DNA from 2 places in the Aeromonas intestinalis genome. Region 1 is predicted to be linked to the other one. Evidence: riboswitches for the same ligand, from Rfam matches in the RefSeq annotation. Region 1 holds a riboswitch; the other holds the start of a gene.

Region 1 (4,572 bases):
TTGAAGTGCGCCTGAATAAGCTGGGTCGACTTGCCCGAGTTCATGGTGGCGAATTTGTAGTGCAGTGAAGCCATGGTACTGTTCCGAAACTGAATTTATGGGGCGCATGCTAACCAATGCCCCCGCCAAAACCAAGGGGCCCGTGGGCCCCTTGTTTAATTTATGCGACTGCCAGCGCTCTCGCCTGCCGCGCCTTGCGCAGGTGATAGCTGGAGAAGATGACAAACCAGAGGGCACTGACGGTGAAGCCTGCCAGTACGGAGTGCATCAGCCCCATCACCAGGTAGCCCATGGCCGCGCCGAAGGCGATGGCAAGGGCGTAGGGCAGCTGGGTCATCACGTGATCGATGTGATGGCAGCCGGCGCCGGTGGCCGACAGTATGCTGGTGCTGGAGATGGGGGAGCTGTGATCCCCGAACACCGAGCCCGCCAGCACGGCGGCCAGCATGGGCAGCATCAGGGCCACATCGCTCGCGGCCGCCATGTCACCGGCCAGCGGCAGCATGATGCCGAAGGTGCCCCAGCTGGTGCCGGTGGCAAACGCCATGGCGCAGGAGAGCACGAACACCACGGCGGGCAACACTTCCACCGGCAGGTTGCCGTTGGCCATGGAAGCCAGGTACTTGCCGGTCTCCACGTCACGCACCACGGCACCGATGGTCCAGGCGAACAGCAGGATGTTGATGGCGGGCAGCATGGCCATCACGCCTTGCGGCGCTGCCTTCATCCAGTTCTTGGCACCCAGCTTGAGGCGCATGGCCAAGCCGATGGAGACCACCAGGCTGCACAGGGCGCCATAGACCAGGGAGGAGCCGACATTGGTATTCTCGAACGAGCCGAGCACGCTGAAGGGTTCACCCTTGCTGGCCAGCACGGCGGCACCGGAGTCAATCATGAAGTAGACGGTGGCCAGAGTCAGGGTCAGGATCGGCAGCACCATGTCGATCATGCCGCCGTTGCTCTCCTCGGGGCACTCCATGTCCAGACCGATGGGTCGGCCCTTGGACTCATCCCACAGCTTGCCCTCCAGGGCCCACTGCTCGTGCTGGCGCATGGAGCCGATGTCGAGCTGGAAGGCGATCACCACCAGCACCATGATCAGGGTGAACACGGCGTAGAGGTTCATGGGGATCATCTCGACGAAGGCGGAGATGGGGCTCTGATCCGTCAGGCCATGGGCCGCCATGATGCCGCCCACCAGGGCGATGATGTAGGCCCCCCAGGAGGAGATGGGCATCAGCACGCAGACCGGCGCTGCGGTGGAGTCCAGCAGATAGGCCAGCTTGGCGCGGGAGATCTGGAAGCGATCGGTGACCGGACGGCAGATGGCCCCCACCGACAGGCTGTGGAAGAAGTCATCGATGAAGAAGGCGAACACCATCATGCCGGTCAGCGCCTTGGCCCCCTTGCGGGTCTTGGCGCGTTTCGCGGCCCACTCTGCGAAGGCGCGAGTGGCACCGGAGACGCTCATCAGGCTGATGAGGCCACCCAGCAGCAGCATGAACAGGATCATGTTCACGTTGTCACGATTCAATGCGCCATCGACCCAGAAGATCTTGAGCACGGTGTTCAGCATGTAATGCAGGGAAGCGAGGGGGTCAAACTGATTGAGCAGCAGGCTGCCCGCAATGATACCCACCCCCAGCGACACCAGGACGCGGCGGGTGATGATAGCCAATGCGACGGCCAGCAAGGGGGGAACGATAGACCAACCGGAGTCGGCGTAGTGAACGATGTCCATGATCTCTTTGCACCTAAAGACAGCAGGTGGAGATCTACCGAGAGGATAAAGAAACAAAACCCATGGGGAGGTAATACTCCTCAGCCCCTTCAGGTAGCGCTCCATAGTGGATGACTATGGCAGTCCTGCACCTGTTCGATGCAGAACCAGCAACCCGGTATGATGGCCTGGTCACTTCGGCGCCGACTCCTTTCCTCGAGCATCGCAGGCATCACCCTCCGCTCGGTTACTCATAGGCAGCGCGCCTCTACTTAAAGGTATTCGGGGCACATTTTATCGAGGCACGGTGTGATAGCAAGTTTTTTGATTAAAATTCAATGCGAGTATGGCGATGAATCGCGAAGGGGTAGTCAAATGGTTCACAAAAATCGATCCAGCCGACATTTTCATCTATCTGGAACTCATTTGAAGATTAATGACCGCCCATCGGGGCAATATATCGCCCCGCTATCTCGCCTGGCTTAATTTATATTTTCCCATAATTAATTCCGCGCGCTTGACTTGATGGCGAGCCCCCCTATAAATTAACGAAAATAGCTTTTCATCCCCCCTGTATATTTCTGCTCGCGTGGTAGCCAATATGAACGAATTTCTGAAAGTGCTGTTGAATATCCGTAGTCTGCGGGCGACCTGCCGTGAACTGACGCTGGAACAATTGGAAGAAGGTCTGGAAAAACTCACCACCATCGTCACCGAACGCCAGCAGGATGAATCTGCCGACCGTCAGGCGCGGGAAGAACATCAACGTAAAATTGCCGAATATGCCGAAATGCTGAAAGCGGCCGGCATTGACCCCGCCGAATTGGTAGGCACAGTGGCCGTCGATTCCCCCAAAGCCGGTAAAAGCAAACGTGCCCCCCGCCCCGCCAAATATCGCTATCTCGATGACAACGGCGTGGAAAAAACCTGGACCGGTCAGGGTCGCATGCCCTCCACCATTGCCAAGGCCGTGGCCGAAGGTAAATCCGTGGAAGCGTTCGCCATCTGAAAACAGCGCGACCCTTGCAATAAAAAACCTCGCCATGGCGAGGTTTTTTATTGTCCCGAATCTGGCCTAGCCGCGATCTGCGGCCTTGACCCAGAGCACCTCGGGCGTGCCGGTACAGACGAGCAGATACCGCGCCACCGTGAAGAACCAGTCGCTCAGCCGGTTCAGATAGGGCAAGACCGCCGGGTTGACCTGCTCGGTGCGACTCAGGCCCAGCAGCAACCGCTCGCAGCGGCGGGTCAGGGTACGCACCACATGGGCCTGGGCCGCCGCCCGGGAGCCGCTTGGCAAAATGAAATTATGCAGCGCAGGCAACTTGGCGCTGTAGGCATCTATTTGCTGCTCGAGGCGCAATGTCCACTGCTCGCTGACCTGCCACAGTTCGCTATTTTGCGCCTCGCTGGAAAAGGCCAGCTCTCCTCCCAAGTCAAATAACTCCTGCTGCAGCAATATCAGCTCGGCCAGCAGGGTTTTCTCCTGCTCGGGTATTTCGGCCATCAACAGACCTATCTGGGAATTTAACTCATCGATGGCGCCATAGGTCTCGACGCGCGGATCATCCTTGGCCAAACGGGAGCCATCGGCCAAGCGAGTGAGTCCCTTGTCCCCCTGCCGGGTATATATTCTCATGGCGACATCCTGTTAATAATGGGAATAATCATGGACTCCAGTCCATTGAGTTTTATCTCGTACGCCAGTGCCAATGACTGGCCCAGGGATCCTGCCGGAAAACCGGTGCGGGCCATCCACACCAGATAGGGCTCCGGAATATCGATGATACGCCGGCCCCGATATTTTCCGTAAGGCATCTGGTTTGCCAGGGTGAGCAATACCCGCTCGTCCGTGAGATTATCCATCTTAATCGATATTCAGATATTTGTGAGTCTGGATGGATAGTCGCCAATTGCGGGCGATACAGGTCGCCATGGCAAGTTCGGTGGCCCTCGGCTTCTGGCTGATGGGCTGCAAGGCAATCACCACATCGGGGCGTAGACTGGCGGTTGCCAGCAGGGCATCGAGCTCTTCGATGTGTCGCTCGGTCGCCACCGGGTGCTTGATCTCGTTCGCCCGCTCGAGCGCCGACACCAGTACAGGCAAGCCCCCCTTCATCCCGATCTTCGGGGAAACGGTGACCCAGGTCTGTGCATGGGTCAGGATCTCGCTGGTACCGCTGGTTTCGATCTGTACCTGGTAACCCGCATCCAGCAGGGCGCCCGAGAGCTCATGGAGATCGTAGAGGCAGGGCTCGCCACCGGTGATCACCACATGGCGCGCCTGGTAGCCCAGGGTCTCGAAGCTCTCGAGGATCGCCTCCGTGCTCATCTTGCTCCAGCCATCGCACTCGTTGGATCTGTCCAGCACCTCGCCTGGGCCCACTTCACGGGCCGGGTCCACCACCCAGGTGTGACGGGTATCGCACCAGGGGCAACCCACGGGGCACCCCTGCAGGCGCACGAAGATGGCGGGCAGGCCGGTGAAGACCCCCTCCCCCTGGATGGTCTGGAATATCTCGTTGATTGGGTAGTGCATGCTGGTCACGGCTTGTTGCAAAAGGCGCGGATTATACCCCAAACAGGGGCAAGACTCACAACCCGGTTTTTGCGTGCAGGCGCGCCATGACCCCGACCCTGTCCGCCAGATAGTGGTTCAGACCGCGGCTGCGCAGCTCGCAGGCTGGGCAAGTACCGCAGCCATCCCCCTGGATGCCGTTGTAGCAGGTGAGGGTCTGCTGGCGCACGGTATCCAGGTGACCATAGTGATCCGCCAAGGCCCAGGTTTCGGCCTTGTCGAGCCACATCAGAGGCGTCTCGAAGACGAGGCCGCGATCCAGCCCGAGGGAGAC
Region 2 (4,572 bases), on a different contig from region 1:
CCGCCCGCAGAACGACGAGGCGCTGGCCCGGGCCGGCATCGAGGCGCAGTACCACAAGCGCATCCGGGTCACCGACGATCAGAGCTTCGACCTCATCAAACAGGTGTGTGGCGGGCTGCAGTACGACATCACGGCCCAGCTCTCCATGGGGATCGCCAACACCCCCATGCAGGGGGCACGCCTGAGCGTGGTGAGTGGCAACTTCGTCACCGCCCAGCCGCTCGGGGTGGAGGATGGCGTCGACTACTGCCACAGCGGCCGGGTGCGCCGCATCGATGTGGAGGGGATCCGTCGCCAGCTGGATCAGCAGGCCATGGTGCTCATCTCCCCCATCGGCTGCTCGGTCACCGGCGAGAGCTTCAACCTGAGCTCGGAAGAGGTGGCGCGGCGGGTCGCGGTGGATCTCAAGGCCGACAAGCTCATCTGTTTCAGCAGCACCCAGGGGGTCATGGACCGCCACGGCGAGGCCATCTCCGAGCTCTTCCCCGAGCAGGCCGAAGAGCTCCTGGTGGAGCTGGAGCAGGCGGGAGAAGAGATGTCCGGCACCGCCCGTTACCTGCGCGCGGCCATCGCTTCGTGTCGCGGCGGCGTTCCCCGCTCCCACCTGGTGAGCTATCAGGATGACGGCGCCATGCTGCAGGAGCTGTTCAGCCGTGACGGCCTCGGCACCCAGATAGTGCGCGAAAGTGCCGAGCGGGCGCGGGCCGCCGCCATCGAGGACATCGGCGGCATCCTGGATCTCATTCGCCCGCTGGAAGAGGAAGGCATACTGGTGCGCCGCTCCCGCGAGCAACTGGAGATGGAGATCGACAAGTTCACCATCATCGAGCGGGACGGTCTCATCATCGGCTGCGCCGCCCTCTACTGCTTCATGGAGGAGGCCATGGCCGAGATGGCCTGCGTCGCCATCCACCCGGATTACCGCAACTCCAACCGTGGAGATCAGCTGATCGCCAAGGTGGCCGAGCGGGCCAAACGGCTCGGCATCGAGCGTCTGTTCGTGCTCACCACCCGCTCCATTCACTGGTTCCGGGAACGGGGCTTCGAGCCGCTGGAGGTGGAAGACTTGCCGGTGGCACGCCAGCGCTTCTACAACTGGCAGCGCAGATCCAAGGTATTGTCCAAGACAATCGCGTAACTCTTTGTACGAAGCATTTAGCTAACTGATTGATCTTGTGCCTGGTTCCTGTCGATTGTTGATTTTTTTGCAAACTCGATTGACAGTGCATTCCAGTGCAGGGTATTTCTACATGCACGCCACCTCAGGGTGGCACCAGAAGAGGAGCGCTGCCCAGGCAGCCCAAGGGAGGACGCCAGCGTCCGGTGAACTTGGGTCAGGGGGAGCAGCGCCGAGACGAGGCGGGTCGCTGGAGACCACCACGTCGGCTGCGGGGGCTGAATCCCCCGGGTTGTCATCGGTCGTGTGCATCCCACAGGCATCCATCAGGATGTCTGTGGGATGGGCACCGCGGATGGAGTGCTTCTGGCCGGGACCCTCGTGTTTTCCTGCCATTTATCGCCTCCTCCTCTCTTTTGCCTGCTGAAACCGGATTTTCACCTTGAGACAGGAGTATGTTATGAGCCAGATCAACGTCGCCAAGTTCGGCGGAACCAGTGTCGCCGATGCCGCGGCCATGAACCATTGTGCCGACGTGGTACTGGCCAATCCGGCGACCCGGGTGGTGGTGCTGAGTGCCAGCGCCGGCGTCACCAACCTGCTGGTGAGTCTGGCGCAAGGGGAACTGGACGAGGCGGGTCAGGATGCCCAGCTCGCCCGGCTCGCCGACATTCAGCAAGCCATACTGACGGCGCTGGGGGAACCCGGCGATGTGAGCGCCATCATCCACGCTCAGCTCGCCGAGATCCGGACCATGGCCCGTCAGGCCCAGTTGCACACGGACGCTGAACTCGCCGACAGGCTCATCGCCTGCGGTGAACTGATGTCGACTCGCCTCTTTACCGAGCTGCTGCACCAGCGCGGCGTCAAGGCCCAGTGGCAGGATGCGCGCCAGCTGATGCGCACCGACAGCCGCTTTGGCAAGGCGAGCGTGGATCTCGCCGCCACCCGCACTCTCTGCCAGGCCAGCCTGGGGCCCCTGCTTGGCGACAGCCTGGTCATCACCCAGGGCTTCATCGGCGCCGACGGCGACGGCCGTACCACCACCCTGGGACGCGGGGGCTCCGACTACAGCGCGGCCCTGCTGGCCGAGGCGCTGGATGCCAGCAGCATTGAGATCTGGACCGACGTGCCCGGCATCTACACCACGGATCCGCGCCTCGTCACCCGGGCCCGCCCCATTCCCGAAATCAGCTTCGTGGAGGCGGCCGAGATGGCCACCTTCGGCGCCAAGGTACTGCATCCGGCCACCCTGCAGCCGGCCCTGCGCCAGGACATTCCGGTCTTCGTCGGCTCCGCCAAGGATCCGGCTGCAGGCGGCACCTGGATCCGCGCCAGCACCACCACCAACCCGCTGTTCCGGGCCGTGGCCCTGCGCCGCTCCCAGGTGCTGGTCACCCTGCACAGCCTCAACATGTTCCACGCCTACGGCTTTTTGGCCGAAGTGTTCGGCATCCTGGCGCGCCATCGCATCTCGGTGGATCTCATCACCACCTCCGAAGTGAGCGTGTCGCTCACCCTGGATCACACCGGCAGCCAGAGCAACGGCGAACCCATCCTCGGCGACAAGGTGCTGGCGGAGCTGGGGCAGTTGTGCAAGGTCGAAGTGGAAACGGATCTTGCACTGGTGGCCCTCATCGGCAACCGCATGAGTGAGGCAGCCGGGGTCGGCAGCCGGGTATTTGATGCCATCCGCGAGCACAATATCCGCATGATCTGCTACGGCGCCAGCGCCCATAACCTCTGCTTCCTGGTCAAAGAGAGCGAGGCGGGCCACATCGTCAACCGTCTCCATCAGGAGCTGCTCGACTGAGCCCAATGACGACAATCCTCCATCAACAAGAAGAGGGGGCCCCGGGCCCCCGTGAGGGTTTTGTGAAGGGGAAACCCCGGGGGGGCGCCCCGAGTAGGGCGAAAGCCTGGACGGCCTGTGGCAGCAGATGCTCCCTGATGGGGTCGCGCAAAGCCGCGAGCCGCGCGAGCAAGCCCTGCTGACCGAGCCCGGCCTCTTCGTCGCTCAGGCTGGCTGCGAGGGATGGATAGTGATCCCGCACCGCCCTCTCCAGCCAGTCGAGACGACGCAACGTGAGGGGGCCGCAGCTCTTGCCGCCGAGATCGTCGTCGATATCGAGCCGATGGCTGCGATACATATCCTGCCACCAGTTGGCCGCCAGCGCTTCGTCACTCTCGAGGGCGGTGCGCCAGCGCGCCAGCAGCGCCTGCATCCGGGCCAGCACGGCGGGATTGGCCCCTTCCCGGTGCAGGTATTGCAACTCGTCCGTGGCCCAGGCGAGGCAGAGGGTGCGCCAGTGGTGAAACAGCGGCAGGGGATCCGCCTCGTCCAGCCAGAGACCGGAGAGGGTACGGGTCTCCAGCCGCTCGGGTACATGAAACTCGGGATCGGACAGGCCGTTGGAGTTGAATTCGTGGCGGGGATCGAAGGGCCACATGTAACCAAAGTCGAACACCGAGATCTGCTGGCCGTCATCGAGCAGGTTGCCCGGGCTCGGATCCCAGTCAAACCAGCCCCAGCGGGCCAGCTCCGCCTGCACCGCCAGCATCTGCGCCAGATTGCGCCGGTTCAGGGTCTTGACGGGATCCCCCCTGAGCCAGGGGGAGACCAGCACCCCGGCCCGGGCCGAACCGAAGCAGGTGCAGACCACGTGGGAGAGGATGGTGGGGTGCAACTCTCGCAGGGTTTCAATCTCCCGGCGCCGCTCCAGCTCGGTCAAGAAGGCGGTCTGACCGTCCACATTGGCCACCAGGGAGTCGGCCCTGCGCCGCTTGAGGCACCAGTGATGACCCTCGACTTTCAGATGAAACACTTCGGCGGTGAGGCCGTGGCGATAGACCCTGAGCACATCAGGGTGATCCTCGGTCAGCTTGAGCAATTGGGCCAATGGCTGGGGACAGTCGCGTTCACGCCCGATCCGGATCTCCTCTTTGCGCTCCAGCATCTGGAGCAGCCTTGCCTGACGTGCCGCAACCTTAGGATTCATACATGTACCTCCGACCGTTATTGAGAGACTAAGCAGCAAGACAGAGGCAAACCAGCGGCAAACGCTCATGATGCCGTTTTCATCACAGAATCAATCCGGCCTCTGGATCGGGATCACAATTTGCAAGTCAATACAGTCACACAATATTCATCTTTCGGTCATTAAATTGACATCAAGGAACCCACCCAGCACCATCGGGTCAAAATAGATGCAGCCATGGCTGCGAACCCCGCTCCAAGGATGAGCTTTTTATGAATGCCCCCCAGTTCGGTCACAGCCCTCCCTCCCGTCTCTCCAGGCTGCTGTTTGGCCTGCTCAGTGCACTCTTGCTGCTGACCCTGGCCCTGCCCCTGCTCAATCCCATCGGCTGGCTCGGGCGAGCCGAGCCGCTCATCCTGGGGCCCGCCGATCAACCCATCGCCACCCTCAACCGCCACTCCCTGCTCTACAAGAGCG

The links. A riboswitch is a leader RNA that binds a small molecule or an ion and turns the genes downstream of it on or off. The one in region 1 is predicted to bind lysine.
Region 2: it holds a riboswitch for lysine, as region 1 does, so the genes downstream of both, lysC (lysine-sensitive aspartokinase 3) here and ACW5W7_RS04515 (Na+/H+ antiporter NhaC family protein) in region 1, are expected to answer to the same signal.

The regions. Positions count from the first base shown of each region.
Region 1 is NZ_JBSTYK010000003.1:45,584-50,155, forward strand. It holds gene ACW5W7_RS04510 (thymidine kinase) at 1-74, opposite strand, end outside; gene ACW5W7_RS04515 (Na+/H+ antiporter NhaC family protein) at 161-1,741, opposite strand; lysine riboswitch at 1,828-1,999, opposite strand; gene ACW5W7_RS04520 (H-NS family histone-like protein) at 2,322-2,729, shown strand; gene ACW5W7_RS04525 (cob(I)yrinic acid a,c-diamide adenosyltransferase) at 2,796-3,359, opposite strand; gene ACW5W7_RS04530 (DUF3820 family protein) at 3,356-3,586, opposite strand; gene queE (7-carboxy-7-deazaguanine synthase QueE) at 3,588-4,259, opposite strand; gene queC (7-cyano-7-deazaguanine synthase QueC) at 4,315-4,572, opposite strand, start outside.
Region 2 is NZ_JBSTYK010000011.1:140,405-144,976, reverse strand. It holds gene argA (amino-acid N-acetyltransferase) at 1-1,138, shown strand, start outside; lysine riboswitch at 1,270-1,491, shown strand; gene lysC (lysine-sensitive aspartokinase 3) at 1,578-2,930, shown strand; partial or broken gene ACW5W7_RS15280 (hypothetical protein) at 3,049-4,116, opposite strand; gene ACW5W7_RS15275 (LTA synthase family protein) at 4,368-4,572, shown strand, end outside.